DNA from 4 places in the Streptomyces sp. NPDC056580 genome. Region 3 is predicted to be linked to each of the others. Evidence: riboswitches for the same ligand, from Rfam matches in the RefSeq annotation. Region 3 holds a riboswitch; each other region holds the start of a gene.

Region 1 (7,785 bases), on a different contig from region 3:
GGCCCCGCTGGTCACGCCCTGCCGCAGCTCCGCATCGGCGTGAACGACGAGGGTTACCTCCAGGCGCTCGGCGACTTCGAGGAGCCCGTCGGTCCTGCATTCTGGGAGCGCGGATGAGCACCAACGAGAACAACGAGCGACGCGGCAAGGCGCCCGCCGGCGAGCGGATCGCCGACTGGGCCGACGGCCGGCTGGGGATCTACTCCCTGGCGAAGTCGAACATGCGGAAGATCTTCCCCGACCACTGGTCGTTCATGCTGGGCGAAGTCTGCATGTACAGCTTCCTCATCATCATCCTGACCGGTGTCTATCTGACGCTGTTCTTCCACCCGTCGATGAACGAGGTGGAGTACCACGGCTCCTACGTCCCGCTCCAGGGACAGCTGATGTCCGAGGCGTTCAACTCGACCCTGCACATCTCCTTCGACGTGCGCGGTGGCCTGCTCATCCGGCAGATCCACCACTGGGCCGCGCTGATCTTCCTCGCCGGCATGTTCGTGCACATGATGCGCGTGTTCTTCACCGGCGCGTTCCGCAAGCCGCGTGAGATCAACTGGCTGTTCGGCTTCCTGCTGTTCGTCCTGGGCATGTTCACCGGCTTCACCGGTTACTCCCTCCCGGACGACCTGCTCTCCGGCACCGGTGTGCGCTTCACCGAGGGCGCGATCCTGTCGATGCCGATCGTCGGCACGTACATCTCGTACTTCCTCTTCGGCGGCGAGTTCCCCGGCCACGACTTCGTGGCCCGGTTCTACTCGATCCACATCCTGCTGCTGCCGGGCATCATGCTCGGCCTGATGGTGGGCCACCTGATCCTGGTCTTCTACCACAAGCACACGCAGTTCGCGGGTCCCGGAAAGTCCGAGAAGAACGTCGTCGGCATGCCGCTGCTGCCGGTCTACATGGCCAAGGCCGGAGGTTTCTTCTTCCTGGTCTTCGGCGTGATCGCGGCCATCGCCGCGGTCACCCAGATCAACCCGATCTGGGCCATGGGCCCCTACCGGCCGGACCAGGTGTCCACGGGCGCCCAGCCCGACTGGTACATGGGCTTCGCCGAGGGTCTGGTCCGCTACATGCCGGGCTGGGAGATCAACTTCTGGGGTCACACGCTCGTCCTGGGCGTGTTCATCCCGCTGGTCCTCTTCGGTCTGGTGCTCGCCGCGATCGCGGTGTACCCGTTCATCGAGTCCTGGGTCACCGGCGACAAGCGCGAGCACCACATCCTGGACCGCCCGCGCAACGCCCCGACGCGCACCGCGTTCGGCGTCGCCTGGGTCACGGTGTACATGGTGGGCCTGGTCGGGGGTGGCAACGACCTCTTCGCCACCCACTTCCACCTGTCGCTCAACGCGGTCACGTGGTTCGTCCGGATCTCCTTCTTCGCCGGACCGGTCATCGCCTTCATCGTCACCAAGCGGATCTGCCTCGGCCTGCAGCGCCGGGACCGCGAGAAGGTGCTGCACGGCCGCGAGACGGGCATCATCAAGCGCCTGCCGCACGGTGAGTTCATCGAGGTCCACGAGCCGCTCAGCCAGGAGCAGCTGCACACCCTCACCGCGCACCACCAGTACGAGCCGGCCGAGATCGGCCCGACGGTGGACGAGAACGGTGTCGAGCGCAAGGTGAAGGGGTCCGAGAAGCTGCGCGCCAAGCTCAGCAACGCCTACTACGGCGAGGACAACCAGATCCCGAAGGCCACCGTCGAGGAGTACCGGGAGATCACGAGCGGCCACGGCCACCACTGATCCCCGAGCGTCGCCACGCCACAGTCGAAGGGCCCCGTCCGGCTTACGGACGGGGCCCTTCGCCGTGTCCGGTGCTGGATAGGGTGGGAGCACACTGTTCTGCGACGACACCCAGGAGCGGCTATGAGCGCTGTGACCCCCGCTGGAGGCGACACCGCGGCGGGCCGTTCCTGGCCCGCCCTGCTGAACGGGCTGCTGGACGGCCGGGACCTGTCCGCCGACGACACCGCCTGGGCGATGGACCTCATCATGCGCGGCGAGGCGACCGACGCCCAGATCGCCGGGTTCATGGTGGCGCTGCGCGCCAAGGGCGAGACGGTGCAGGAGATCAGCGGACTGGTACGGACCATGTACGAGCACGCCAACGTGATCGAGGTGCCCGGGCCGGCCGTCGACATCGTCGGCACCGGCGGCGACGGCGCCAAGACGGTGAACATCTCCACCATGTCGTCGATCGTCGTCGCCGGCACCGGCACGAAGGTCGTCAAGCACGGCAACCGCGCCGCGTCCTCCGCCTCCGGCTCCTCCGACGTGCTGGAGAAGCTCGGCATCAACCTCGGCCTGACCCCGCGGCGGGTCGCCGAGGTGGCCGAGGAGGCCGGCATCACCATCTGCTTCGCGGTGAAGTTCCACCCCTCGCTGCGCCATGTCGCCGCGGCCCGCGGTCAGTTGGGGATCCGCACCACCTTCAACGTGCTCGGCCCGCTGACCAACCCTGCCCGGGTGCGCGCCCAGGCGGTCGGGGTGGCCGACCCGCGCATGGCGCCGATCGTGGCCGGGGTCCTCGCCGAGCGCGGGAACTCCGCCCTGGTGTTCCGGGGCGACGACGGCCTGGACGAGCTGACCACCACCGCCACGTCCCGGGTGTGGGTGGTCCGGGACGGCAAGGTCGCCGAGGAGCGCTTCGACCCCCGGGACGCCGGCATCGACCTGGTCCCCGTGGAGGCGCTGCGCGGCGCCGACGCCTCGTACAACGCGGAGGTGGCCCGGCGGGTGCTGGACGGCGAGCACGGTCCCGTGCGGGACGCGGTGCTGCTGAACTCGGCGGCGGCGCTGGTCGCCCTGCGGCCGACCGACGAGCCGCTCACCGAGCAGCTCCGCGCGGGCATGGCGAGGGCGGCGGAGTCGATCGACTCCGGGGCGGCCGGGCGGACGCTGGAGCGGTGGGTGGCGGCCAGCAACGCCTGACCCCGCCCGGTGCGACGCGGGGCGCGGTCCGGATGGCGGACCGCGCCTTGCGCACCGTAGATCGTGTGGCAGGATACTGAACCAGGTCATGAGCGACAGCCATGCGGCCCCGGCCGGCTGTCCGGCAACCCTCCGTCCGTGGCGGGGTGCCCCGGGTGAGGACCAGGCCGTGGGCAGCGAGGTCCACGGCAAGCGCGGACCCCTCGCGCGGCTCCTGCGGGAGCGCGGGACCAGGGGTCCTGGTCGTCGAGGGAGCCTTCTGTGAGCAAGCGAATGCGATAGGGCGTCGAGCCCCGCCTCCGCATACCCCTTTCACCTTTCCGCCGTGCTGGAGCCGTACCGCTCGCACGGTGATCCCTGCCTGCCTCACGGGAGTTCACCATGTCCGCACCCACCGCTGCCGCCGCCAAGACCGCCTGTGACGAGCTGCCCGTCCTCGGCCGGGACGTCACCGTCCCGCTCGTGACCGGCGGCGAGGTCGCCTACGCCGCCCTGGACTACGCCGCCAGCGCCCCCGCCCTGCAGCGCGTCTGGGACGACGTCGCCGCCTACGCGCCCTACTACGGCAGCGTCCACCGCGGCGCCGGCTACCTCTCCCAGCTCTCCACCGACCTGTTCGAGAACGCCCGCCGGACGGTCGCCCGATTCCTCGACTGCCGCGGAAGCGACCAGGTGGTCTTCACCCGGTCGACCACCGACTCCCTGAACCTCCTCGCCCGCGCGCTGCCGGCCGGCTGCGAGGTGTTCGTCTTCGAGACCGAGCACCACGCCTCCCTGCTGCCGTGGCAGGACGCGCGCGTGACCGTCCTCGACGCGCCGCGCACCCCGCGGCGGGCCGTGGAGACCCTGGAGCGGGCCCTCGCCGACCGCGACCCGCACGGCCCGGCCCTGGTGTGCGTCACCGGCGCCTCCAACGTCACCGGCGAGCTGTGGCCGGTGCGCGAGCTGGCCGCCGCGGCCCACGCGCACGGGGCCCGGATCGTCCTGGACGCCGCCCAGCTCGTCCCGCACCACCCGGTGTCGGTCCAGGACCTGGACGTCGACTGGGTGGCCTTCTCCGGTCACAAGCTGTACGCGCCCTTCGGCTCCGGCGTGCTGGCCGGCCGGTCCGACTGGCTGGTCGCGGCCGAGCCGTACCTCGCGGGCGGCGGCGCCAGCCGCAGGGTCACCCGGCGCACCGACGGGGGCGTGGACGTGGAGTGGCACGAGAGCGCCGCGCGCCACGAGGCCGGCTCCCCGAACGTGATCGGCGCCTACTCCATCGCCTCCGCCTGCAAGGCGCTCACCGAGGCAGGCTGGGACACCCTCGTCGCCCGTGAGCAGCACCTTCTCGCCCGGGTCCGGGCGGGTCTCGCCGAGGTGCCGGAGGTCAGGGTGCTCTCGCTGTTCGGCGACGACGCCCCGCGGGTCGGTGTGCTCTCCTTCGTCGTCGAGGGCTGGAACAGCTCCCACTTCGCCGCCGCGCTCTCCGCCGAGTACGGCATCGGCGTCCGCGACGGCCTGTTCTGCGCCCACCCGCTGGTCCGCACCCTGCTGGGCGGCGACCCGGGCACCCAGGGCGAGTGCGGGGCGCCCGAGGCCGCGCCCGGCGAGAAGTCGCTGAACGCCGTCCGGGTCAGCTTCGGGGCGGGCACCCCCGAGGAGCACGTCGACCGCTTCGTCGACGCGGTGCGGGAACTGGTCCGCGACGGCGCGCGGTGGCGGTACCGCACCGAGGACGGCCGCTGCGTGCCGGTGCGCGACCAGGCCTGAGTCGGGCGCGGACCCCCAGGGCCTGTCTGACGATGCCCGCCGGGCCCGCGACGCCTGGCGTGCCGGACCCTAGGAGCCGGCGTTCACGAGTCGAGGCCGATCGCGAACGCCGCCTCCAGGTCGTGCTGGGAGTACGTGCGGAACGCGACGTGCGTGTCGGTGGCCTCCACGCCGGGGATCTTGCTGATCCGCCCGGGGATGACGTCGGCCAGGTCCTCGTGCTGCCGCACCCGCACCATGGCGATGAGGTCGTAGGTGCCGGTGACGGAGAAAACCTCGCTCACCGAATCCAGCGAAGCGATCCGCTCCGCGATCTCGGGGATCCGGTCCACGCTGGTCTTGATGAGGACAATCGCGGTGATCACGGCAGGTTCTCTCCCTCGGGTGCCGGGGCCGGTGCGGACTTCACTCTAGTAGTCGGCCCGTAGCGCACCCGCGCGTAGCCGAAGCCGAGGCCGAAGCCGATCAGGTGGGCGAGGTAGGCCACCCCCGGGCCCTGGCCGGAGCGGCCCGCCGCGAGCCACTGCAGGGCCGCCCAGAAGGGCAGCACCACCCAGGCCGGGAAGCGCAGGGGCAGGAAGAACAGGAAGGGGAGGAGACTGGTCACACGGGCACGGGGGAACAGGTACAGGAACGCTCCGAGGACCGCCGAGATCGCCCCCGAGGCGCCGACCAGCGACTGTCCGGAGGTGGCGTTGGCGGCCGCGTAGCCGAGCAGGGCCAGGTACCCGCAGCCGACGTAGAAGAGGGTGAACTCAACCCGGCCCATCCGTTCCTCGGTCATCAGCCCGAAGACGAAGAGGAAGAGCATGTTGCCGAGCAGATGCACCCAGCTGCCGTGCACGAACAGGGCGGTGGCCGGGGTCAGGGCGGCCCGGACCGACGGGTCGAACAGCTCGGCCGGGACCACGCCCCAGTGGCGGAAGTACGCCCGCTGCGCCGCGAACAGCGCCCCGCCCGAGCCGTACGCCGGGGTGAGTCCGGAGGCCGGGCTCAGCACGAAGATCAGGGTGCACAGGACGAGGAGGACGTACGTCATCGGCGCGGAGACGCCCCGGACCGCCCGGAACGCTCCGCGGGCCGCCGTGCCCCAGGTGCGGATCATGACTACAGAGCATGACGTAAGGGGACGCAAGCACACAGACCGCCTCGCCGCCGTGGACGGGCGGGCGGCGAGCGACCGCCAGGCCGTAGGGTTACGAGCCACACGCGTCGAGGAGCGGCGCGCACCGACCGAGAAGGAAGCGAACAGCCACGATGACGGTTCCCCTGCCGACCGCCACGACACGATGGCGCTGCGCCCTCTGCGGCAACCTCACCCGCTTCGACGTGACCCGCTCGTCGAAGGTCGTCGAGTACGTTCACCTGGACCTCGCGGGAGAGCCGACGGTCGAGGAGCGCGAGGTGGTCAGTGAGACCATCGAGTCGGTCCGCTGCCGCTGGTGCAACGCGGTGGACCAGGTGGAACTCGTGGACAGGCCGGGCGCCGGCTCCTGAGCGGAGCGGGCCCCGGACGGATATTGGGGTGTGACGGATGGTGGAGACCGCAGGCGGGGGGCCGGGCGACGGCACCGCTGAGGTGCTTGACCGTCCGATGCCCGACGGCGTGCGCCGGCGGGTCGTGCAGATCGTCTCGGACGCCTTCGGCCTGCTGACGGTGACGGAACTGCCCACCCAGTTGCGGCAGTACGCCCGGTTCGCCCCGAATCGCCGGGCCAAGTTCGCCGGCAACGCGATGGCGGCCGCGCTGGAGACCGACGGGCTGTTCCGGCAGCGGATCGGGGAGAAGTTCAGAGAGGCGCAGCCGGAACTCTCCGGCGCCCTCGACTCCGGCTCGCCGCCCCCGGCCGCGGACCCGCTCGAAGTGGCGGCCGCGGCCTACGTACTGCGGCCCGCGGGCTGGGTGAAGCTGGTCACCGCGGCCGGCGAGGAGGCGCAGCGCGCCGACGCCGAGCGGGCCGACGAGGAGGGCCGGGCCGAACTCGAGCGGCTGCGCGCCGAACTCGCCCAGGCCCGTGAGCAGACCCGCGCCGAGACCGAACGGCTGCGCGCCGAGGCGGAGTCGGCGAAGAGGGAAGCGGAGTCCCTGCACCGCAAGCTGCGTGCCGCGCTCAGCGACGTCAAGCGCGGTGAGGCCGCGCTGCGCAAGTCCCGGGGCGAGACCGAGGCCGTGCGCGCCGAGGGGCAGGCGCAGCTCTCGGCGGCCGAGAGCGAGTCGCGGCGGCTCAAGGCGCGCCTCGGCGAGGTCGAGGCGGCGCTGGAGGCCACCCGGCGGGCGGCCCGCGAGGGCCGCAGCGTCGAGGACATGCGGGTGCGGCTGCTGCTGGACACCCTGCTGGACGCCGCCCAGGGCCTGCGGCGCGAGCTCGCCCTGCCGCCGGTCTCGGTGCGGCCGGCCGAGACCGTGGACGCGGTCGAACCGGGGCGGATGACCCCGAAGGACATCGCGGCCCGGGCGCTGTCCGAGAACGACCCGGCGATCCTCGACCAGTTGCTGGCGCTGCCGCAGGCGCATCTGGTGGTCGACGGCTACAACGTCACCAAGACCGGTTATCCGCAGATGCCGCTGGAGAAGCAGCGGCTGCGCCTGCTGGGTCAGCTCTCCGCGCTCGCCGCGCAGACCGGCGCCGAGGTGACCTGCGTCTTCGACGGCGCCGAACTGGTCGCGCCGGTGCTGCTCGCGCCGCCCCGCGGGGTGCGGGTGCTGTTCTCCAAGCCGGGCGTCACGGCGGACGAGCTGATCCGGCAGCTCGTGCGCGCCGAGCCGCCGGGCCGTCCGGTCATCGTCGCCTCGACCGACCGGGAGGTGGCCGACGGGGTCGCGCGCGCCGGTGCCCGTCCGGTGGCCTCTGCGGTACTTCTGAAGCGACTGTCCTGAACGTGCAATACGCATATGCATTGCCCGAATTGGACGTATCGTCACGCAACGTAGTGTCAATCCGGCATCACCGCACGTGAGTTGTGTGCAAAGAATGCGTTGCGTCACCGGGTTTTTTGCCGCAGGGATTTGAACTGATCACAACTGGGTCACTAGGGTCTGGCTCGAACCTCCGAACGGGTGATCACTCACAAGAAGGAGATCGTCCCTCGTGGCGTCCCA
Region 2 (7,785 bases), 280 kb from region 3:
GGACACGCCTGCGCAGAGGATCGGCCGAGGCAGGCCTTCCACGCGGCCAGCGGCCCCCGCAGTCGGGGCAGGCGTACAGCGACGGCTCGGGGCACACCTCGTGGACGATGACGTGCAAGACCCGGCTGGTCACCGGATGCCGCCGGGACTCAGGCGAGGCCCCGACACCCGCCGGTAGTTCGGTTTCGAGTGATGCGGCGCAGTGCGGGCATCGCGAGGGCGGGACCACAGCAGCACTCCTCAAGTCTGTGTGATGGCTCCTCGGCCGATGCCGTGGAGGCGTGTGCTTGCCACTAACGTCGCCAAGCGGTCGAATTTCGTACCGCTACGGTCCGCGAGCCGCGGGCGACCAGCCAGGTTGTCGGTCGGAGGCAGACGCGAGGCCCGGTCTGGCAATAACTGGGGCCGACGAGTCGTTCAGGAGGCCCGTCGGGCGCCGCCCTAAGCGAAGGGGACGACGCCCGTGGCGTGTTTTCTCCGTACTCAGCGCGGCCGCTCTCGCGTCGGAGAAGGTGATCAAGGACGTGACACGCCAGATCTCGCCGAACAGCGGATAGAGGACGCCCTCCAGCGCGGCCTCCGCCGGGCCATCGAACAATTGATCCGACATGCGTCACAACGGGCCCCCGCGGCAAGAGCTGAGGGAGACGGGCGGCGACCTCTGCTCCCCGCCCGGGGGGATGGTCCCTACTTGTGCTCCAGATCCAGGGGGTTGTCGTCGGCGTCGATGTACTGCTCCGTATCGGTGTAGCCCATGTTGAGGCTGTTGCGGCGCCGCCTGCCGATGGAGAGCACGCGTAGTTCCAGGCGCTTCGTCCAGCCCGCCACGTCGGCCGGGGAGACTGGCCCGACCTCGCACTGGGTCAGCCAGAGCACGGGGTCGAAGCGGTCCGAGGTCCCGGTGAGGGCGGCGGCGAGGTTGAAGGCGATGTGTCGGCGGGCGTCGAAGTCCTGGTCGTCGGATTCAGCGATGGCCGCGGAGATGGTTTCGTAGTCGGCGCGGCTCATCTGTCGGTTCGTGGCCATGGGGTTCCTTCTGGCTCGAGGTGGTTGCTTCTCGGGGGTACGCCACGGGTCGCCGGACTCGGATGTCGAGTCGGACGGCCCGCACGCAGGGGGTGCGTATGCATCACGCAGCGATGGACGTGCGCTGTCCTCCGATGGCCGGCCGCTGCTCAGACGGGCGGACTGACCGGCGCTGTCTCTGGCCCGGCGGGCGGCGGTGCTGTAGGAGCTGCGGGAGCCCCTCCAGGCGCCCTTCGCTTGCTCCCCGCACCCGCGGGGATGGCCCCAATAGCGTCACGCACGAGGACGGCGCCTATGTCCGTTGCGCCGCCGTCGCAGGACAGCAGAGACCGGGCGCCGGGGGTCCAGGCGAAGACCGCGTCCTGGCCGGAGCACCGCCCCGGTTCACGCGCCGTCGAGTCGTTCAGGCCGGCGATCGCGACGCTCTGCTGGATGTGGGTGCCGTGCGCATCGCCTCCCGCAGCGGGCGCCAGCCCTCGCCGGTCGAGCTCGTCGAGGAGCCGGGCCTGGGTGCGGGCGTTGTCTTCGGCGAGGGTGGGACGGCCGTGGAGGTCGCACGACGTGACGACGTGGAGGGCGGCGGTGCCGACAGGTCCCAGGAGTTCAGGGAAAGGATCCTGGGCCATGCCCTGCGGACACGGTTCGACCCGTACCGTCCGGTCCGGGAATCGGATATCGACGACCGTCCGCCGGAAGAGTTCCCAGTTCTGGGGTGTGGTCGCAGCGTCAGTGACCTGCATGAGGGCCTCCTGTGAACGAAGGACCCCCTTACCCACCGGCAGGGAGATCGGTGCTCGGTCCCACACGGCTGTGGGAGCCAGTCTTCGGCGCGATCGGCGTCGTGACCGAGCGGAATGTTGCCACACCACCGCTCAAGGGGTAAAGCGTTGTGGATCACATTGTGCAAGATCCAGACGGGTGTTAGCTTCGCGCCCGGTCACGAGTTCCAGCGTCAAGCCCCGGCTTGCTGGACGACATCCCGTTTGCCGCGGATGCCCCGGAGGACGACCAGCCCAGCGCGCGGTGCGTTGGGAAACCGCAGATCACCGGGGTGCGGGTGTGCACTACCGGGGTCCATCGACTCCGGAGGGTTGACCGCCCGTGCCCGTTTCCGACGCGATCCCCGCAGTGCCGACGGGGCGACAGGCCCAGAAGCCTGAGCCGACGCCCGGACCCGCCATGTCCGCAGTCGCAGAGCCGGACCGCGCGGGACTGGTGACCACCGGCCTCGACGCTGCCCGGGCGCTGTTCTGCACGGCTGAGGCGAGCGGCTCCGGTCGGCCTGGAACTGACGAGATCTTCGACGAGTGGCTCGACAGCGGATTCGACATCGCCTTCTACCGCGGCGAGGACCGACCCCTTCAGGTACGTGCTGTCAGTCAGGGGGAGCATGTTCCCGGATCGCTGATCAGCAGCCGTATCGGAAAGGCCCGGTTGGAGTCGGTCTGCCTCAATCCTCACCGGCACGCACCCGTCGGGCCCCGGAACCCGGACCCGGTGTCTGCGGAAGGCGAGGAGGCCGACGGAACAGAGGCCCGAACGGGGGCCGGCATGCCCGGCATTCACCGGGGAGACGCGGACAAGCGGCGGTACGCGAAGGTGGAGTACCAGGAGGACACCGGCTGCGTTCTGACGGTCGTGGACGACTTCGCCGAAGGAACGGGGACGGAGTCGGCCCATCACCTGGGCGGCGACATCACCGCGGGCATCGAAAGAGACTGGTTCGAAACGCTCACCACCCTCACCGAACTCGCCCAGGCGAGGCTGGAAAAGGAGGGGTGGGCCCCGGACGGTCCGTGGCAGATCCAGTGGTGGTGCAGCTCCTGCGACGTCACGGACCCGCCGTACGAAACCCTTGAAGTGTTCGAAGAGTACGGCTTCGATCCAGACGAGATCACGCAGCACTATGTGTCCATCTACAGCCAGGGCAGCAACGGCTTCTACACCGTTGAGTTCAGTGCGGAGCACCGGGGAGAGGACCACGTCATGTACCTCCAGCTGGAACTGGACGCTGGCAGCCAGAAGCTGGGCAGCGGCAGTCTCGACGAACTGCGGAGCCACCTGGAACAGGCGACGGAACGGGTGCGGGAGGCCGGCTACACCCCGCTCGACGGCGACTGGAGCGTCCACTGGACACGCTGCCACGTGCCTCTGACCATGCTGTAACCCCGAGGCCCCGAAACCAGCAGCGTGGCTGAGGCCGTCAGGGCTGCAGCTAGACACACGCGCACCCGATCGGTCGGCGCGCCCGCCGTCGTGGCTGGCTTTCGTCGGCTGAGGCACAGACGACCTCCGGGACGAGGCGCCGCCCTCACGAGTGGAGGGCGGCCGCAGCCTTGACTCGGTCATTGAAACTCCCGGCCAAAGTCGCTACGCCGACCTAGGTGTGCTGTCCGGCGGGTCGCCCCACCGACCCCGCATCCGACAGCTATGTCACCCGAACGGCCCAACGTGACGTGCCACCCACATGGATGAACATCAAGCTGATTAGTGCCCCAATCAAGGCAATCCGTGAAAGGGGAACCGAATGCGCATTCGACGTATCCTCGCCGCTGGCATCGCCACGGCAGCCCTCGCCGGACTCGGCCTCACAGGTGCCGCCACCGCCACCGCCGCCAACCTCACCCCAAGCCAGGGCGCCATCAATGCCCTCACCCCGGGTGAGTGCACCGACGGCGGCGGAACGGTCGATTGGACCCCCAACCCGGCCAACCCCGGCACCGGGACCTGCAGGGGCGGCACGGGCAACGGGCAGGCAGTCGACTAAACGCCACTAGGCGCTAGGAACGCTCCGCAGCCACGCGCTGCGGGGCGTTCCCGCGTCAGCGTAGCCGTGGAGAGTCGCAGGGACCGTGCCGACCCGTCGGGCACGCTAAGTGGCCAACAGTCGTCCAGTCGTCCTTGTCTTAGCCCTCCCGCTCGGGGCCGTCTCTGGGCCGTGCGGGGGTGCTCAACGACGATCAACGCTGACAACCACCGACAGCTAAGTCGCAGGTCGCAGCATTGATCGATTGCACGGCCGCAGGTCAGAGACCCGGCTCTTCGCTTACGGCCCCGTTTCCAGGTGGCGATGCCTGGTAGGCGCTGGGGTGGCGGGTGGACCGAGAGCTCCACCTTGACGTCCGATACCCGCCGGACCCGGCTGCCCGAAGCGAGCATGCTGGGTCACATGGTCAACGTGTTTGAGGGGCTCATCGATCGGTTCCTCGGGTCCAGCGCCGAGTTCGAACAGAAGCTGCGAGCAGTGCGATCCGAGCAGTGGACCTGGCCAACTCCCTGCGCCGAGTGGAACGTGCGGGAGTTGGTCAACCACATGACTCGCGGAAACCTCAACTACGTGAGTCTGCTGCATGGCGGTGGCGCCGCCGCTTTCCTGCGGCTGCGGGACGCCGACGCGCTGGGCACGGATCCGGTTGGCGCGTACGCCCTGTCCGTACGCGAGTGTGCCCATGCGTTCGGGGAGACCGGTGCTCTTCAGCGGGTTCTGGACTATCCCTTGGGCCCGGTGTCCGGCCAGCAGGCACTTGCCCTGAGAGTCACGGACAGCGCTGTCCACACCTGGGACCTCGCACGGGCTGTCAACCTGGACGACGCCCTCGATGGCAGCCTCGTGGCGTGGATCGAAGAAAATCTTGACGCGATCTACGCAGGGTTGCCGGAAACGCCCACCGCTGCAGAAACAACTCATCGGTTCTTTGCCGCTCCCGACGGCGTGCTCGCTAACAACTCCTCCCCCCAAATGCGACTGCTGCACCGAATGGGGAGGACGCCGGCACGAGGTCACTAATCCCGTGTGGTTACGAGCCTCCTCAGGGGCGGCCGACGGTACTCGCCATGTGATCAAGATCCCTGGTAAACCTTCCCGGCCACGCGCAGAAGTGGCTCGATGCGAACTCCGTGGGCCCGACGACCGCGCTCCGCAATGAGGCGACCATCCGTAACCACATCGCTCAGTTATTAAGGGTTGGATTCGCACGCTCCAGGACGCCGAATCCGGAGCAGCCGACACACCAGCAACCTTCACAGCGGCACGCACCACGCCTGCCGTAGCCGCGACGGGTTCGGAAGCACTGGTCGAGTAATCGCGTAGGCACGCGGAGATGCTGGACGCGGAGGGATGATCACCGACTTGACGACAGCCACGGTACCGATGTTCCCCGAGGCCGTGATCCACGACGCGGCCGGAACCGGGCCCGGATGCCTCATCGCCCTCGGTGAGGTCGAGTGTTACCAGCGCGGCCGACCCCGCCCCGGTCGGCGATCGCCCAGCGCCCGCTCGGCTCAGGTCATGGTGACCACCGAGTACCTGTCGCTCGCGGAACTGTCCCACGAGACGTGGACCCGGCAGCGCACTGGCTGGCCGGTGGCGGTGAGTCCGCTGGCCGCGATGGCCCCCGACGGGTCGGACAAGGTGCTGTACAGGCCCCCGGCGGGCGCGGCCCCGCCCCGGGTGAATCCCAGAGTGTCCGGCGCCGCAGTGGTGGGGTAGAACACCGCGTCCCCCGTGATCGTGTAGGTCCCCCGCGTGGTGTCCTTGCGTTTCCTTCCCGGGATGATGGAGGGCAGGCCGAAGGTGTCCTCCGCGCCGTCGGAGACGTTGCCCTGCGCGTCGACCTCCCACAACTCCCAATAGCGGCCGACAGTGGCGTGCACGGTCGAGTTCCTCGCCGTGACGTAGGCGTCGATGTCCGTGCTCGGCAGGGCGGACCACGCCGCCCCGTCCCACTGTTCCACGGCGAAGACCCGGTTGATCTCCTGGATGATCACCCCCTGCTGAGGCGGGTTGACGCTCAACGCCCGCCTGCGTTCGAAGCCGCCGCACTCGCCTTCCAGATCGTCCCCCGCCAGGGGCGTGAAGGCGGCCTGCGTCGCGACCGGTGCAGCAACGGTGGTCGCCGTGTGAGCACGCTGAATCGGCACCCGCGAGTGGTCCTCCGTCCGGGAGCCCCCGAGCGACACCGGGCCGGACCCCGGGAAGGGCCGGGCCACCGGCGCGGGCAGCGGGCGGCGCAGGGCCTCGGTGGCGTTCGCCTCGGCCTCGCGCTCGAAGCGGTCGGAGGGGCTCGATACCCGGAGCCCCGATCCGATCTCGGTGCCGGCCACCGGGCCCCGCCGCTGCTGGATCACGTGAGTCAGTTCGTGAGCGAGGGTGTGGTCGTCCGAGCCGCCGCGGCCGAGCACAACGTGGTCGCCCGAGGTGTAGGCGCGGGCGCCGATCTCGGCCGCAGACCGGGCGGCCGGGGCGTCGTCGTGGACGCGCACGGCACGGAAGTCCTCCCCCAGGCGCGTTTCCATCTCGGTGCGCACCGGTTCGGCCAGCGGCCGGCCCGGGGAGCGCAGGACGTCGTGCACGGCGGAGCGCTGCACCGGTGCGGCCTCGGCCTCCGTGCCGGTCGCGGCATCCCGTCCGCCGCCAGGGGGGCGGTGGGCGTGCCGCTGTTGCTGGATCATCCGGGCGACCGCCGCGTTGCCGACCGTGGTCTGGAGGAACAGAGCCGTCTCCGGAGTCATCGGTGCGTTCGCCCGGAACTTCTGATCCGTGGCGGACGGCCGGGCAGCGGTCCGGCGGCCGGGCGCCGTGCGCGACGTCGTGTCGTTCCGTGGGTCCTTCGTGCGCTCGTGCACAAGCCCTTCCCTTCGCCGCGGCACCCGCGCCACGCGGATGTCCATGGCCACGCCTACCAGGCACCGTTGCGGCGGAGCAGGGCCGCGAGTGCACAACGCGGGCACTCTCCGTGCCCGGCAAGGTCGCCGACTTCCTCCGCACCACCGAGCTGGAGCCCACCGAGCGGACCGCTCTCGACCAGGGGGTGACCCGAGCCCGGCGCTGGCCGAAACACCACGCGCGCGCCGTTGCCGAGCAGCGCCGTGGGGTCGTGGGTAAGGCGTTGACCGCCGCCTGACGGACCTTACGGGCCAGGATGATGCCCAAGCGCGGCGCGTACTTCCTCGGTGATGGCGCGGGCCTCGACGGCATCGGCGGCGGGACGTTCAGGGGAAGAAGAACTACTTCCCCGCCAAGGAGGACCTGTTCTTCGACCGCCCCGCCGGCATGGTCGACCGACTCGCCCGCTGGGTGCGCGGCCGCCCGGCCGGCGAGTCGGCGGTCGCCGCGGTGCTGCGCGAACTGCGCGAGGAGGTCGAGGCCGTGTCCCCGCGGGTGGGCTTCATCCCCGGATACGCGGTGTTCATGAGGGTCATCGAGGAGGCCCCCCTGCGCTCCCGGCTGTGGGGCATCGGCCAGGAGGTCCAGTCCACCCTGGAGCGGGAGCTGCGCGAGGAGACCGGCGCCGCGGACGACGACGACCTGCCGCATCTGATGGCCGGCCAGATCGCTTGGACGCACAGTACGGTCATGGCGGTCATCGGCCGCGAGATGGTCAGGGGGCGCGATCCGCGCGACGTCTCGCGGGAGGTGCTCGCCCTCCTCGACGACATCGAGGACCTGCTGGTCGAGCAGGTCCTCACGTAAGCGGTGCGCCCCGGGGCCTGAGGGCCCTGAAGGTCCTCGGTGACCTGACTCCGGTGGCCCGGCCCGCGTCAGCCGATGGCGATGCGCGGGTGGGCGCCGGGGCGGATCCAGGACATGATGCCGTCCATCGTGGCGCGCGGCACCGACACGCAGCCGGCCGTCGCCCCCGATCCGTTGACGTGCAGGAAGATCCCCGCGCCCCGGCCCGGGGTGGCCGGCCACCGGTTGAAGTTGATGACGAGGGCCTTGGCGTACTGGGTCGGGTAGTTGACCAGGTGCTCGCTGCC
Region 3 (7,785 bases):
CCCAGCTCGCGGCACTGGCCGCGGTCACCCGCCACATCGGCCTGGTCTCCACCTCCAACTCCACGTTCAACGAGCCCGCCGACCTCGCCCGCCGTCTCTCCGGCCTCGACCTGCTCTCCGAAGGCCGCGCCGGATGGAACGTGGTGACCACGGACAACGCCTGGACCGGCGCGAACTTCCGCCGCGGCGGCTACCTCGACCACGCCGACCGCTACCGGCGCGCCGAGGAGTTCCTCACCGTGGCCCGCGCGCTCTGGGACGGCTGGGAGGACGGTGCGATCGCCGACTCCTCGGGTGCACGGGAGTGGTCCGTGCCCGGTGCCGTACATCGCGTACGCCACCGCGGACCGCAGTTCGACGTCGACCTGGCCCCGACCCTGCCGCGCAGCGCCCAGGGGCATCCCGTGATCTTCCAGGCCGGTGACTCCGGCGAGGGACGCGACTTCGCGGCCCGCAACGCCGACGTGATCTTCTCCGCGCACGGCAACGACTTCGACGACGCGCTGGCCTTCGCCGAGGACATCCGAACCCGGCTGCGCGCCGTCGGCCGACCCGACGACGACCTGCGGATCCTGCCCGGCACCGAGATCATCATCGGCGCCACCGAGGAGGAGGCCCAGGAGAAGAAGCGCTGGATCCGGCTCCAACAGGTGACGCCGGCAACGGCGCTGGGGATCGCCGGGCTGCTGTGGGGCATCGACCTGTCCGACCGCGACGCCGACGGGCCCCTGCCGAAGGAGGATCCGGTGGTCACCGAGAACGACGGCTCCTTCGGCGCCCGGCGCAACGCCGACCCGCGCGCGGTCGTGGCCGAATGGCGGGTCAAGGCGGAGGCGCACGGCTGGTCGCTGCGCGAGACCGTCATCGCGCTCGGCCCGCAGCGCGGGCACGTCGGCACTCCGTCCGGCCTGGCCGACAAGTTCGCCCACTTCGTGCGGCACGGCGCGATCGACGGGTTCAACGTCACGCCGTACCTCATCCCCGACGGCCTCGACGACATCGTCGACCGGCTCGTCCCGGAACTGCAGGAACGCGGGATCTACCGCACCGAGTACACCGGCGCCACCCTGCGCGAGAACCTCGGCCTGCGCGAACCTCTCACGCACCGGTCCGCGCGGGACCGGCAGCAGGCGAGCTGAGCACCGGGACGGCCCTTCCATTGACGTCCGAGGACAAAGGGACTGAGGACACATGACTGACAAGAAGCTGTCACACAGGGACCGGAATGCGCATGCGTCCGGCGCCCGTTCTGACTGACATGACTGTTGGAGTAGCGCTCAACGCGTCCGACGCGCCGAACCAGGTCGACGCCACCGTTCAGCTGGCCCAGGAGGCCGCGGGGTTCGGTATCACGTCGGCCTGGTTCGGGCAGACCTTCGGCGCGGACTCACCCCAGCTCGCGGCGATCGTCGGGCGGGAAGTGCCCGGACTGCAGGTCGGCACCTCCGCGATCCCCGTCTTCGGCCGCCACCCGCTGCTGGTCTCCAGCCAGGCCCAGACCGCCCAGGCCGCGACCCATGGCCGCTACCACCTCGGCCTGGCCCTGGGCACGAAGCTGCTGACCGAGACCGGCTTCGGCCTGCCCTTCGAACGCCCCATCGCCCGGCTGAGTGAATTCCTCACCGCACTACGGAAGTTGACCGAGACCGGCACAGCCGACTTCCACGGTGAACTCCTCACCGCGACCACCCCGGTCCCGGCCCGGGTACCGGGCGCCGAAAGCGGTGTCCCCCTGCTGGTCGCCGCGATGGGCCCGCAGGCGCTGCGGGTCAGCGGCGAGCTGGCCGACGGGATCCTGCCCTACCTGGCGGGACCGCGCGCCCTGGCGGAACACATCGTGCCCGCCCTGACCGCCGCGGCCGAGGCCGCCGGCCGTCCCGCGCCCAGGATCGTGGCCTTGGTGCCCGGCGTGGTCACCCACGACGTGGACGCGGTGCGGGCCAAGGCCACCGAAAGCCTCGCGTTCTACGAACAGATCCCGTCCTACGCCCGAGTCATCGAACTCTCCGGCGGCCGGCGGGCCGCCGACCTGGCCGTGATCGGCGACGAGAAGTCCGTCGAGGCCGAGGTACGCCGTTACCGCGACGCCGGCGCCACCGAAGTCGTCTTCTCAAGCACCGAGATCGCGGGAGAAGCCGACCGCCGACGCACCTGGCGGCTCCTCGGCGAACTGGCCCGCTGAGCACGCCGGTTGAACCTACGGCCCGACCTGCTGCCCCTGTCCCCCCTGACGAGGGAGATCCCATGACCACCGAGGCCACCACGACCGACTTCCACACCTTCGCCGAGAACTGGCTGGAGTGGCACCGCGCCCAGGAGGCCCGGCTCTCCGCCCCGCACGGGTTCCTGGCGATCACCGGCCTGCACTGGCTCGACGACCGGCCCCAGCGCTTCCCGGACGCACCCGGTGCATGGCGCACCGGCGCCGCCGGGATCGTCGTAGACCTCGATGACGGCGAGGAACTGCTCGTCGACGGAACGCCGGTGCACGGTGAACACCGCTTCGGCGTCCTTCCCGAACGCGGCGGCGTCGACGCCGTCTGGAAAGACGCCGTCATCGAGGTCGCCAGGCGCGGCGGCCACGACATCGTGCGCCCCCGGCACCCGGGCGCGCCGCTGCGCACGGCCTTCACCGGAACTCCCGCCTACGCCCCCGACCCGCGCTGGGCCGTGACGGGACGCTACATCCCCTTCGACATGCCACGACCGACCACCGTGGGCGCCGCGGTCGAGGGCCTGGAGCACGTGTACGAGGCTCCGGGCAGAGTCGAGTTCGAACTGCAGGGGCGCCGGCTGTCGCTGACGGCGTTCCCCGGCCATGGCGCGGGCCGACTGATGGTGCTGTTCACCGACGCGACCTCCGGGGTCACCACCTACGCCGCCAACCGGGCCCTCACCCTGGAGCCGCCCGCCGCCGACGGCACGGTCCTCCTGGACTTCAACCGGGCCGCGAACCTGCCGTGCGCCTACACGGACCTGGCCACCTGCCCGCTGCCCCCGGCCGAGAACCGGCTGCCGGTGGCCATCGAGGCCGGCCAGAAGATCCCCCGCGAGCGCGGCGGCTCCTGAGCCGTCCCCCGGCCGTTGACCAACGGAAAGATCTCTCCGTACGATCAACAGTGGCATTGAGTGTCAGCGTCAAGCCCTGGCTCGCTGACCGGCAACCCTCCCACGCGGTGTGGGGTGCTCCAGGTGAAAGCCCGGCGGGATCATCGACGATCCCGCAAGCGCGTGGCCCCGTGGCCGGGGCCCGGAATGTGGAGGACCGGCATGCGGCACGGTGGTGACCTCAGCGCCCGCTTCGCCGGCGCCACCGTGTTCTCCCGGTTCTCGCGTCGGCGCCACATCGACCTCAAGCGCTCGACCAGCTGTCTCTGTCAGGTCTGACGGGCCCTCCCGGCGCTGGTCGCAGTCCGGCACCGGTCCCGGCCGCATCCGTCTGCGCCTGAACCTCGCTTTCCCCTGATCCCCGTCTGCACAGCGCTCCCCCGGCGTCGGCATCGCGTCGGCCGGCGCCGCACGCCCACGTACGGCCGGGCCCCGTACCACACCCGCGCCTGGTGACACGAGTAGGAGAAACCCTCCGTGACCGCACTTCCCCATGTCAGAACCTCCCGGTGGGCGGCACTGACCGCCCTTGTGACCACCAGTGTCCTGCTGACCGCCTGCGGATCGGGCGGCGGCGACGCAGGCAGCGGCACCGGGCAGCCCACGTCCGGCGGCACCCTGACCTTCGCGGTGGGCTCGGACGCCGGCTGCGTGGACCCGCAGCAGGTCGCCAGCAACGAGACCATCTATTCGCTGCGTCAGATCGTGGACTCCCTCACGGACCAGGACCCCGGAACCGGCAAGATCGTGCCGTGGCTGGCGAAGAGCTGGGACGTCAGCTCCGACACCACGACGTTCACCTTCCATCTGCGCCCGGGTGTCACCTTCAGCGACGGGTCGAAGCTGACCGCTCGGGTGGTCAAGGACAACTTCGACGCGGTGCCGAAGCTCGGCGCCCTGGGGACGCTCGCCGAGGGCTATCTGAGCGGCGTCAAGAGCACCACGGTCGTCGACCCGCTCACCGTCAAGGTCACTTTCAAACAGCCCAACGCCCAGTTTCTCCAAGCCACTTCGACTCACTCGCTGGCGATCGAGTCGTCGGCGAGCGTGAAGAAGACCCCGCAGCAGAAGTGCAGCGACGGGGTGATCGGATCCGGGCCCTTCGTGTTGAAGCAATACGTGCAGAACCAGTCGATCACCCTCGTCAGGCGCACGGGATACGTGTGGGGTTCCTCGCGGTGGAGCAAGAAGGGCGAGGCGTACCTGGACCAGCTGGTGTTCAAGGTCGTCCCGGAGGCGGGTGTACGGGCGGGCAGTCTCCAGTCCGGCCAGGTGGACGCGATCAGCAGCGTCGGCAAGGCCAACGAGGCGGCGCTCAGGGGCGGCCGGGTCACCCTTCAGAGACGGGCCAACCCCGGCGTCGTATTCGGTCTCGGCCTCAACAACTCACGGCCGGCCCTGAAGGACGCGCACGTGCGCCGGGCGATCCTCTACGCCATCGACCGGCGGCAGATCGCCGACACCGTGTTCCCGACCGGCACCCAGCCGGCGACCAGCGTCCTCGCCCACACCACGCCCGACTACACCAGCCTCGCCCCGGACCTGACGTCCGACGCAGCCAAGGCCAAGTCGCTGCTGGACGGGGCAGGCTGGAAGACCGGAAGCGACGGAATCCGCGCCAAGGGCGGCAAGAAGCTGAGCCTGACCGTCAAGTGGTTCCCCAACGCGGCCACCAACCAGCCCGCGTTGGAGTTGATCCAGCAGCAGCTCAAGGCCGTCGGTGTCGACGTGGTCCTCAAGCAGCTCCAGGTCACCCAGTTCGCCCCGACGCTCCAGTCCGGTGACTTCGACGCGGTGTGGGGAAACGTGACCCGGGCCGACCCGGACATCCTGCGCAGCTCCTTCTCCACCAGGCTGGCCAACTTCTACCACCTCCCTGCGAGTTCCCTCGACACGGCGCTGTCCGAACAGGCCGCGACCGTCGATGCGGCGAAGCGCCGCCAACTGGTCGGCCAGGCACAGCGGTCGCTCGTGCAGAACGCCTACTACGTGCCGGTGGTGGAGCTCGAGACCCAGCTGGGGGTGTCGAAGAAGGCGCACGACCTGGACTTCGACGCCTCCAGCCGGCTCCAGCTGCACGACACCTGGAAGGGCTGACGCGTGCGCCGCTATGTGATCAAACGGCTCGCGCAGGCGGTCGGGGTGCTGTGGGCGGCGTACACGGTCTCGTTCCTGGTGCTGGACTATCTGCCGGGCGACCCGGTCACGGCGATGGCCGGTGCCGGGATGGACTCGGGCCAGGTCGATCCGAAGCAGATCGTCGCCCTGCGGCACGAGTACGGCTTCGACAAGCCGGTGCCGGTGCAGTACGCCGAGTACCTGGGGCGGTCGGTGCGCGGGGACTTCGGCGACTCGGTGTCCACCGGCCGCCCGGTCACCTCGACGCTGGCCGACGCGCTGCCGCAGACACTGCAGCTGACCGGCGCGGCACTGCTGCTCGCGGTTGTCCTCGGTGGCGGTCTGGCGGTGCTGGCCACCTACACCTCTGTACGCGGCCTGCGTCAGCTGCTGCTGTCACTGCCGCCGCTTGGGGTGTCCGTCCCGACGTTCTGGGTGGGGTTGCTGCTCGTCGAGACGTTCTCCTTCCGGTTGCAGTGGTTCCCCGCGTTCGGCAACGGCGGAGTCAAGGGGCTGGTACTGCCGGCGCTGACTCTGGCGGTGCCGACCGGCGCGCAGATCGCGCAGGTGCTCGCCAAGAGCCTGCTCACCGCGCTGGACCAGGCGTATGTGGAGACCGCGCGGGCCAAGGGCGCCGGCCGGTGGCGGGTCCATCTGCGGCACGCGCTGCGCAACGCGTCCCTGCCGGCGCTGACAGTCGTCGGCCTCCTGGTGGGGCAGCTGATCGCCGGTTCCGTCGTGGTCGAGACGGTGTTCTCCCGCGACGGCCTCGGCCGCGTCACCGCGGCGGCGGTCACGGCCCAGGACATCCCACTGGTCCAGGGGGTGGTGGTGTTCGGGGCGCTGATCTTCGTGACGACAAACCTGGTCATCGACCTGGTCTATCCGCTCCTCGACCCGCGGATCGTGGTGGCCTCGGACAGGAAGGCAGCCTTCGCATGAGCCAGAGCCTTGTGCCCGACATCGACGACCCGGCCGAGGCGGCACCGGGACCAGCCCGCCCGGTCGAGGCGGGGACCGATCCTGATTCCGGGCGCCGCGTGGAGGTACGGCGACTGCTGCGGTTCCTGCTTCTCCGCCCGGGACTGGTGATGTCGGTCGTCGTCCTCGTGCTGGTGGTGCTGGCCTCGTTCCGGCCCGGCCTGTTCACCTCGCAGGATCCGCTGAAGGGCGTGCCGTCGCAGAACTTCCGCGGCCCGAGCGACCGTCACTGGTTCGGCACCGACGAGTTGGGCCGCGATGTGTTCTCGCGGGTCGTCCACGGCGCCCAACTGTCGCTGAAGGCCACGCTGATCGCCGTGCTGGTGGCCTTCGTGGTCGGCGGCCTGCTGGGACTGGTCGCCGGGTTCGTGGGCCGCTGGGTGGACGACGTCCTGATGCGCTTCGTCGACGTGCTGCTGTCCATCCCCGCGCTGTTCATGTCCCTGGCCCTGGTCACCGCGCTGGGCTACGGCACGGTGAAGGTGGCGGTCGCGGTCGGCATCGCCAGTGTGGCCGCGTTCGCGCGGGTGGCGCGCGCGGAGGTGCTGCGAGTGCGGCAGGCGACGTTCGTGGAGGCGTCGCGAGCGAGCGGAGCGCGCTGGTACTCGGTGCTGGGCCGGCATGTGCTGCCCAATGCGGCGGGCCCGGTGATCGTGCTGGCCACCCTCGACTTCGGCTCCTCCATCCTGGCCGTGTCGGCGCTGAGCTTTCTCGGCTACGGGGCGCCGCCGCCGGCCCCGGAGTGGGGGACGTTGATCTCCGACGGTCGCAACTACCTCGCCAACGCCTGGTGGCTGACCGCACTGCCGGGGCTGGCGATCGCCGCGACCGTGCTGGCCGCCAACCGCATCGCCCGGGCCTTGGACGGCGAATGGTCCCGGCAGCGATGACTGACGAACGTGAGAACGGTGAGAACGTGAGCACACCCCTGCTCCAGATACGCGGCCTGTCGGTGTCGTACCGCACCCGGGGCGGCACGGTCGAGGCCGTCCGGGGCGTGGACCTCGACGTGTGGCCGGGACAGGTGACGGCGGTGGTCGGCGAGTCCGGCTCCGGCAAGAGCACGACCGCGCACGCCATCACCCGGCTCCTGCCGGCGAACGGCAGCATCGAAGCGGGCACCGTCCGCTTCGGCCGGCACGACCTGGCCACCTTGTCGGAGGCGGAACTGCGCACCGTACGCGGGAGACGCATCGGACTGGTCCCCCAGGATCCGACCGTCTCCCTCAACCCGGTCAAGCGCATCGGCGACCAGGTCGCCGAGGTGCTGCGCATCCACGGTCTCGCGACCCGTCGCTCGGCCCCCGCAGAGGCGGTCGCCGTCCTGGACCGGGCCGGACTGCCCGGCGCCGCCGTCCGGGCCCGGCAGTACCCGCACGAACTGTCCGGCGGCATGCGGCAACGGGCACTGATCGCAATCGCCATCGCCGCACGGCCCGAGCTGATCATCGCCGACGAGCCCACCAGCGCCCTCGATGTCACCGTGCAGCGGGTCATCCTCGACCATCTCCAGCGCCTCACCGCGGAGTCGGGCACCGCCGTCCTGCTCGTCACCCACGATCTCGGGGTCGCCGCCGA
Region 4 (7,785 bases), on a different contig from region 3:
CGGCAAGGGCCTGACCGGCCCCGTCGCCCCCGGCAGACTGAACCGCGCGGACGCCTTCGCCGCCTTCGCCGACGGCCAGGTGGGCATGCTCAACGGCCACCCCACGCTGATCCAGCAGGCGGCCAGGAAGGGCGTGAAGTTCGGCACCGTCCCGATGCCGGGGCGCACCGGCCGGACCAAGGCCTCCATGGGCGTCGCCGACTGGATGATGGGCTTCAGGCAGAACGGGCACGCCCGCGAGATCGGCGACTTCCTCGACTTCGTCTACGAGAAGAAGAACGTCCTCGCCTTCTCCCGCGAGTACGGGCTGCTGCCGGTCACCGACTCCGCGTCCAGCGCCATGTCCGAATCGGACGCGGCCGCCGACAAGGTGCTGCGCCCCTTCCTCGACGAACTGCCGGTCTCCCAGCTCTACCCGGTCGGCAAGACCTCGTGGGCCTCGGTCAGCGCCGCCGTGAAGAAGGACATCGGCCAGGCGGTCGCCCCCGGCGGCAGCCCCGCCGACGTCCTGGCCCGGCTGCAGTCGACGGCCTCCGCGGCGGACAGCGCCGACGTCAACTGAGCCGGCTGTCGGTGCCCGGCGCTACGGTTGCCCCCATGGAGGAACTGGGCAGCCGCGAACAGGCCATCCTCGCGCTGGAACGCCGGGGCTTTTCCGGCCCCGGCGCCAAGGAGCGCGCGATCCGCGAGGAACTGGGTCTCGCCCCGGTGCGCTACTACCAGCTCCTCAACGCCCTCCTGGACGACGCACGGGCGCTCGCCCTGGACCCGGTGACGGTCAATCGCCTGCGCCGGGTGCGCGACGCCCGCCGCGCGGAGCGCTGACACCCCGGCGCGGAGCGGGGGAGAAGCTCCAGGAGTGACCCGGGCCCCCGCCGGATAGGGTCCCTGTATGGACCTCCTGCCGACCCCGGCGACCCAGGCCGGCCGCGACGGACTGCACGCGCTGCTGGCCAAACCCCGCGCGGCGGTGATCGGCCTCGACTTCGACGGCACGCTCGCCCCGATCGTCGCCGACCCCGAACAGGCCCGCGCCCACCCCGGCACCGTCCCCGCGCTCGCCGCGCTCGCCCCCGAGGTGGCCTCCGTCGCCGTGGTCACCGGCCGGCCCGCCGAGGTCGCGGTGCGCTACGGCGGCTTCGCTGACGTGCCGGGACTGGAGCACCTCACCGTCCTCGGCCACTACGGCGCCGAGCGCTGGGACGCCGCGACCGGCGAGGTCACCGCGCCCCCGCCGCACCCCGGTGTGGCCGCGGTCCGCGCCGAGCTGCCCGGGCTGCTGGAGCGGTCCGGCGCCGGGCGCGGCACCTGGATCGAGGACAAGGGCCGGGCCGTCGCCGTGCACACCCGCCGCGCCGACGACCCTCAGGCCGCCTTCGAGGCGCTGCGCGCGCCCCTCGCCGAACTGGCCGCCCGGCACGGCCTGATCGTCGAACCCGGCCGGCTGGTCCTCGAGCTGCGCCCGCCCGGCATGGACAAGGGCGTCGCCCTCCTCGACCACGTCCGCCGCACCGCCGCCGGGTCCGTCCTCTACGCGGGCGACGACCTCGGCGACCTCCCCGCCTTCGCGGCCGTGAGCGAGCTGCGTTCCGAGGGCGTCCCCGGCCTGCTGGTCTGCAGCGGCAGCAGCGAGGTCACGGAACTGGCCGAACGGGCCGACCTGGTGGTCGACGGCCCGCAGGGCGTGGTCGCGCTCCTGGGCGCACTGGCGGCGAGGCTCGGCTGACGCGGCCGCGCCGCCGGACTCCTCAGCCGGTCAGCGCGTCGAGCTGGTCAAGGAACCAGCGCTGCGGCGGCAGCGCGGTCGCCGCGGCCGCCAGCTTCTTCGACCGCTCGGCCCGCTCGCCCGGGGACAGGCCCAGCGCGGCGTGCAGCGCCTCCGCCGTCCCCACGACGTCGTACGGGTTCACCACGATCGCGTCCTCGCCCAGCTCCTCGTACGCCCCGGCCTCCCGCGAGAGCACCAGCGCGCACCCCTCGTCGGAGACGACCGGCACCTCCTTGGCGACCAGGTTCATGCCGTCCCGGATCGGGTTGACCAGCGCCACGTCCGCGAGCCGGTACGCGGCCAGGGAACGGGCGAAGTCGTCCCTGACGTGCAGCACCACCGGCGTCCAGCCGGGCGTCCCGTAGCGGGAGTTGATCTCCTCCGCGACCCGCCGCACCTCGGCGGTGTAGTCGCGGTAGATCTCGAGGTCCTGCCGCGAGGGATAGGCGAACGCGATGTGCACCACCCGCTCGCGCCACTCGGGACGGGCCTCCAGCAGCTGCCGGTACGCCAGCAGCCCGCGCACGATGTTCTTGGACAGCTCGGTGCGGTCCACCCGGACGATGGTCCGGCGCCCCTCGCCGACCTCCGCGCGCAGGGCCGCCATCCGCTCGTCCACGTCCGGCCGGTGCGCCCGCTCGCGCAGGAAGTCGGCGTCCGCTCCGAGCCCGTGCACCCCGATCCTGGTCCCGGACGGGATGCCGGGTCCGAGCACCGCGTGGCAGCAGTCCGTGAACGCGTCCGCCCAGCGCTGCGTCAGGAACGCCGCCCGGTCCGCGCCGAGGATGCCGGTCAGCAGCTCGGCGGCGATGTCGTCGGGCAGCAGCCGGAAGTAGTCCGGCGGGGCCCAGGGGGTGTGCGAGAAGTGGCCGATGCGCAGATCGGGGCGGAGCTGGCGGAGCATGCGCGGGGCGAGGGCCAGGTGGTAGTCCTGGATGAGCACCGCGGCGCCCTCGGCCGCCTCCTGCGCCAGCGCCTCGGCGAACGCCCGGTTGTACGCCTGGTAGGAGGCCCACTGGCGGCGGAACTCCGCGTCGAGGACCGGCTCCAGCGGGGTCTGGTAGAGCATGTGGTGGACGAACCAGAGGACCGAGTTGGCGATGCCGTTGTAGGCGTCGTGGTGCACGGCCGCGTCGATGTCCAGCATCCGCACCCGCTGCCCGGCGGTGTCCTCGGCGGGCAGCAGGCCGCCGCCCGCCCGCCGTACCGCCTCCCGGTCGCCGTCGCCGAGCGCGGCGCAGACCCACACCGCGTTGGTGTCCGGCCCGATGGCCGACAGCCCCGAGACCAGCCCGCCCCCGCCCCGTCTGGCGCGCAGCGAGCCGTCCTCGAGCACCTCGTACGAAACCGGGCCGCGGTTGGACGCGACCAGCACCTCAGCAGCGTGCGTGGAAGACATGACTCTCAACCTAGCCCGGCCCGGAAACGCTCAAACGTACGCTCCGCCCGGGAAGGGGGCTGTATACAGCCGTTCTTCCGCGTCCGCCGCGCCGCCCGGCGCACCGCCCGCGCGGCCGCTCAGGCCACCCTGCGGTGCGCGTACTCCGCGATCTCCGCCATCGGCGGCCGCTCCTCGGTGTCCACCGGGTAGGTGCGCGGCTCGAACCCGTCCTCGCCCCGCTCGAACTGGGTGAGCGAGGGTCGCACCAGGTGGCCGCGGGCCAGCCGGAGCTGGGCGGTGCGGTAGATCGCCGCGGCCATCCGGCCGAGCGCCTGCCCGTCCTGGTGCCGGTGCCTGCGCACGCCCACGTCCACCTGGGCCAGCGCGTCCAGGCCCACCAGGTGCAGCGCGTCCACCAGCATGCCGAGCTCCACCCCGTAGCCCACCGGGAACGGAAGCTGCTCCAGCAGCGAGCGGCGGGCCGCGTACTCCCCGCCCAGCGGCTGCACGAAACCGGCGAGCTGCGGCCAGTGCATGTTCAGCAGCGGGCGGGCCATCAGCTCGGTGACCCGGCCGCCCTGCCCGGCGGCGCCCCCGAGCGGGCGGTCGTACATCGCCTTGACCAGGTCGACGTCCGGGTCGGTGAGCAGCGGGCCGACGATGCCGAGCACGAAGTCCGAGGAGAACTCCCGCAGGTCGGCGTCGACGAAGCAGACGATGTCCCCGCTCGTCGCCAGCAGCGAGCGCCACAGCACCTCGCCCTTGCCGGGGACGGCCGGTATGCGCGGCAGGAGGGCGTCGCGGTGCACCACCCGGGCGCCGGCCGCGGAGGCGACCTGGGCGGTGCGGTCGGTGGAGCCGGAGTCGACGACGACCAGTTCGTCGACCAGCGGGGCCCGGCGCATGAGGTCCCGGCGGACGGCGGCGACTATCTCGCCGACCGTCTCCTCCTCGTTGAGCGCGGGCAGGACGACGGAGACGGACAGTCCGGTGCGCTGCTTGGCGGCCAGGACTCCGTGCAGCGGACGGTCGGCCACGGACCAGGAGCGGGTGGCCAGCCAGCGCTCGACTTCTTCCAGCACGGTCTGCGGCTCCTCACTTTCGTGATCACACCTGACGGGAGTGATGCATCTCGCGGTTCGGACGACTATCTCAACTGTCCCGGCCGTCGGTTACAGTCTTGAACAACGCCGATGACCATCGCATGTCGGGGGTCGCCCGGCGTTCACAACCGAATACCGCTCATCCAGAGGGGCAGAGGGACACGGCCCGATGAAGCCCCGGCAACCCCCCTGAGCCGCACTCGTCATCGCGAGGCTCCCGGCCAGGGAAGGTGCCAAATCCGTCTCACGGCGAGATGCGTCGTGAGGAAGATGAGGAGAAAGGGCCTCGCCTCCATGGCTGTGCAGACAGTTGCAAGCACCAGCAATCCCGCCGTCGACCTCGGCCCCGCCGCTGCCCTGAGCTGTCGCGAGTGCGGCCACCGGGTACCCCTCGGACCTGTCTTCGCGTGCGAGGAGTGTTTCGGCCCGCTGGAGATCGCATACGACTTCTCCGGCTACGACGCCGAAGAGCTGCGCCGGCGCATCGAAGCGGGCCCCGCGAACATCTGGCGCTACGCGCCCCTGCTGCCCGTCCCCGCCGACGTGGCCGACAAGCCCAACATCAACCCGGGCTGGACCAAGCTCGTCAAGGCCGACAACCTGGCCCGCGAGCTGGGCGTCAGCGGCGGCCTGTACGTGAAGGACGACTCCGGCAACCCGACGCACTCCTTCAAGGACCGTGTCGTCGCCCAGGCCCTGGAGGCCGCGCGCGCCTTCGGCTTCACCACCCTGTCCTGCTCCTCCACCGGCAACCTGGCCGGCGCCGTCGGCGCCGCCGCCGCCCGGGCCGGCTTCCGCTCCTGCGTGTTCATCCCGCACGACCTGGAGCAGGGCAAGGTCGTCATGGCCGCGGTCTACGGCGGCGAACTCGTCGGCATCGAGGGCAACTACGACGACGTGAACCGCTTCTGCTCCGAGCTGATCGGCGACCCGGCCGGCGAGGGCTGGGGCTTCGTCAACGTCAACCTGCGGCCGTACTACGCCGAGGGCTCCAAGACGCTGGCGTACGAGATCTGCGAGCAGCTCGGCTGGCGGCTGCCGGACCAGATCGTGGTCCCGATCGCCTCCGGCTCCCAGCTCACCAAGATCGACAAGGGTCTGCGGGAGCTGATCGAGCTGGGCCTGGTCGAGGACCGTCCGTACAAGATCTTCGGCGCCCAGGCCGAGGGCTGCTCGCCGGTGTCGACCGCGTACAAGGCGGGCCACGACGTCGTGCGGCCGCAGAAGCCGAACACCATCGCCAAGTCCCTGGCCATCGGCAACCCGGCCGACGGGCCGTACGTCCTGGACATCGCGCGCCGCACCGGCGGAGCGGTGGAGGACGTGACGGACGAGGAGGTCGTGGACGCCATCAAGCTGCTGGCCCGCACCGAGGGCATCTTCGCGGAGACGGCGGGCGGCGTGACCGTCGGCGTCACCCGCAAGCTGCTCAAGGACGGGCTCCTGGACCCGGCGAAGACCACCGTCGTCCTCAACACCGGCGACGGCCTCAAGACCCTGGACGCGGTGGCCGGCACCGGCCTCACCGCCACCATCCGCCCGAACCTGGACTCCTTCCGAGAGGCTGGCCTCGCATGAGCGTGACCGTTCGCATCCCCACCATCCTGCGCACCTACACCGGCGGGCAGGCCGAGGTCGCGGCCGAGGGCGCGACCCTCGCCGAGGTCATCGAGAGCCTGGAGGAGAACCACACCGGGATCGCCGCCCGGGTGCTGGACGACCAGGGCAAGCTGCGCCGCTTCGTCAACGTGTACGTCAACGACGACGATGTCCGTTTCGAGCAGGGCCTGCAGACCGCCACGCCGGACGGCGCCGGCGTCTCGATCATTCCGGCCGTCGCCGGCGGCTGACCGAATGCCCGATCATTACCTTCGGTAACCCCAGTTGCCGATCGTTCATTGAATGGCCTCCACCGTGAGAGAAACGGAGGGGGCCATTCAGTGTGATTGAGCACGGTAGAGTTGGGGAACCTGCCCCCGGATCGTGGGCCGGGAACCTTGGATTCGCCGCGGTGCACCCGACAAGAAGCAGCCAAAGTGCGGGCTCTCTCTGCGGCTTTTGCGTATTTTATGGGGCCCGACTTGCCCTGAATTCGGGCGAATTCACGCTACATTCCGGACCGTTCGCGTCCATATTTCTCGTCCGATTGACCTGTTGCAGACGGCAGTTGGGCAGATACATTCAGCGGCGGTCGACGCGTTCCGGCGCACGCCCCCGGCCAATGGGGGGTGAGGTCTGACCCGGGTCCGCGAAGTGCGGATCTGTGCAAGGGCCAGTAATAGGGGAGTTAGGCATGGCTCAGGGCACCGTCAAGTGGTTCAACGCGGAGAAGGGGTACGGCTTCATCGCGGTCGACGGTGGTGCGGACGTATTCGTCCACTACAGCGCCATTCAGATGGACGGCTACCGCACCCTGGAAGAGGGCCAGCGGGTGGAGTTCGAGATCTCGCAGGGCCAGAAGGGCCCGCAGGCCGACATGGTTCGCCTCAGCGCCTGAACGTTTCTTGCACGAAGGGCCCGCACCTCGCACAGGGTGCGGGCCCTTCGCCGTGCCCGGCGCGCCCTCGCGCGCGCCGGGGCGGGGGGCGCCCGCGCGTCCGGGCCGCGCGCGCCCCCTTGTTCGCGGGGGCCGACAGTGCCCCGCAACCCCGAAGGCGCTTGCACTCGACCATGCCGAGTGCTAATCATTGGCGTTAGCACTCTGAAGGTGAGAGTGACAGTGAGGACCGGGTCGGTGAGGCCCGCAGGCCAAGTGGGGCAAGGAACCACGCGGCCGGCGAGCCGTCCGTCGCGGGCGCGGGCGCGGTCCGAAGGAATCACCCCCAGTCCTGGAGGGACCACTTCACATGGCCAAGATCATCGCGTTCGACGAGGAGGCGCGGCGCGGCCTCGAGCGCGGCATGAACCAGCTCGCGGACGCCGTCAAGGTGACGCTCGGCCCCAAGGGCCGCAACGTCGTCCTCGAGAAGAAGTGGGGCGCCCCCACGATCACCAACGATGGTGTCTCCATCGCCAAGGAGATCGAGCTCGAGGACCCGTACGAGAAGATCGGCGCCGAGCTGGTCAAGGAAGTCGCCAAGAAGACGGACGACGTCGCCGGCGACGGTACGACCACCGCGACCGTGCTCGCCCAGGCGCTGGTCCGCGAGGGCCTGCGCAACGTGGCCGCCGGCGCCAACCCGATGGCTCTGAAGCGCGGTATCGAGAAGGCCGTCGAGGCCGTCTCCGCCGCCCTGCTGGAGCAGGCGAAGGACGTCGAGACCAAGGAGCAGATCGCCTCCACCGCGTCCATCTCCGCCGCCGACACCCAGATCGGCGAGCTCATCGCCGAGGCCATGGACAAGGTCGGCAAGGAAGGCGTCATCACCGTCGAGGAGAGCAACACCTTCGGCCTGGAGCTCGAGCTCACCGAGGGCATGCGCTTCGACAAGGGCTACATCTCCGCCTACTTCGCGACCGACATGGAGCGCATGGAGGCGGTGCTCGAGGACCCGTACATCCTCATCGCCAACTCCAAGATCTCCTCGGTCAAG

The links. A riboswitch is a leader RNA that binds a small molecule or an ion and turns the genes downstream of it on or off. The one in region 3 is predicted to bind S-adenosylmethionine.
Region 1: another riboswitch for S-adenosylmethionine. It lies ahead of ACFQ9Z_RS06370 (aminotransferase class V-fold PLP-dependent enzyme); the one in region 3 lies ahead of ACFQ9Z_RS16180 (putative leader peptide).
Region 2: another riboswitch for S-adenosylmethionine. It lies ahead of ACFQ9Z_RS14700 (hypothetical protein); the one in region 3 lies ahead of ACFQ9Z_RS16180 (putative leader peptide).
Region 4: another riboswitch for S-adenosylmethionine. It lies ahead of thrC (threonine synthase); the one in region 3 lies ahead of ACFQ9Z_RS16180 (putative leader peptide).

What each region holds. Positions count from the first base shown of each region.
Region 1 covers NZ_JBHTVE010000002.1:576,521-584,305, forward strand. The annotation lists gene ACFQ9Z_RS06355 (Rieske 2Fe-2S domain-containing protein) at 1-117, shown strand, start outside; gene ACFQ9Z_RS06360 (cytochrome bc complex cytochrome b subunit) at 114-1,745, shown strand; gene trpD (anthranilate phosphoribosyltransferase) at 1,869-2,933, shown strand; SAM riboswitch class IV at 3,018-3,134, shown strand; gene ACFQ9Z_RS06370 (aminotransferase class V-fold PLP-dependent enzyme) at 3,315-4,685, shown strand; gene ACFQ9Z_RS06375 (Lrp/AsnC family transcriptional regulator) at 4,769-5,050, opposite strand; gene ACFQ9Z_RS06380 (rhomboid family intramembrane serine protease) at 5,047-5,790, opposite strand; gene ACFQ9Z_RS06385 (hypothetical protein) at 5,943-6,182, shown strand; gene ACFQ9Z_RS06390 (NYN domain-containing protein) at 6,220-7,563, shown strand; gene ACFQ9Z_RS06395 (NlpC/P60 family protein) at 7,775-7,785, shown strand, end outside.
Region 2 covers NZ_JBHTVE010000006.1:197,096-204,880, reverse strand. The annotation lists gene ACFQ9Z_RS14710 (hypothetical protein) at 688-1,026, opposite strand; gene ACFQ9Z_RS14705 (DUF3293 domain-containing protein) at 1,176-1,652, opposite strand; SAM riboswitch class IV at 1,962-2,071, shown strand; gene ACFQ9Z_RS14700 (hypothetical protein) at 2,128-3,192, shown strand; gene ACFQ9Z_RS14695 (hypothetical protein) at 3,554-3,793, shown strand; gene ACFQ9Z_RS14690 (TIGR03086 family metal-binding protein) at 4,196-4,813, shown strand; gene ACFQ9Z_RS14685 (DUF4157 domain-containing protein) at 5,308-6,537, opposite strand; gene ACFQ9Z_RS14680 (hypothetical protein) at 6,762-6,929, shown strand; partial or broken gene ACFQ9Z_RS14675 (TetR/AcrR family transcriptional regulator) at 7,031-7,498, shown strand; partial or broken gene ACFQ9Z_RS14670 (L,D-transpeptidase family protein) at 7,567-7,785, opposite strand, start outside.
Region 3 covers NZ_JBHTVE010000006.1:473,862-481,646, reverse strand. The annotation lists gene ACFQ9Z_RS16195 (NtaA/DmoA family FMN-dependent monooxygenase) at 1-1,139, shown strand, start outside; gene ACFQ9Z_RS16190 (LLM class F420-dependent oxidoreductase) at 1,259-2,182, shown strand; gene ACFQ9Z_RS16185 (DUF1684 domain-containing protein) at 2,245-3,069, shown strand; SAM riboswitch class IV at 3,122-3,236, shown strand; gene ACFQ9Z_RS16180 (putative leader peptide) at 3,256-3,387, shown strand; gene ACFQ9Z_RS16175 (ABC transporter substrate-binding protein) at 3,586-5,205, shown strand; gene ACFQ9Z_RS16170 (ABC transporter permease) at 5,209-6,168, shown strand; gene ACFQ9Z_RS16165 (ABC transporter permease) at 6,165-7,097, shown strand; gene ACFQ9Z_RS16160 (dipeptide ABC transporter ATP-binding protein) at 7,094-7,785, shown strand, end outside.
Region 4 covers NZ_JBHTVE010000014.1:129,684-137,468, reverse strand. The annotation lists gene ACFQ9Z_RS29075 (extracellular solute-binding protein) at 1-562, shown strand, start outside; gene ACFQ9Z_RS29070 (DUF3263 domain-containing protein) at 598-825, shown strand; gene otsB (trehalose-phosphatase) at 893-1,726, shown strand; gene ACFQ9Z_RS29060 (trehalose-6-phosphate synthase) at 1,749-3,167, opposite strand; gene ACFQ9Z_RS29055 (glucosyl-3-phosphoglycerate synthase) at 3,287-4,231, opposite strand; SAM riboswitch class I at 4,389-4,529, shown strand; gene thrC (threonine synthase) at 4,547-5,830, shown strand; gene ACFQ9Z_RS29045 (ubiquitin-like small modifier protein 1) at 5,827-6,102, shown strand; gene ACFQ9Z_RS29040 (cold-shock protein) at 6,546-6,749, shown strand; gene groL (chaperonin GroEL) at 7,099-7,785, shown strand, end outside.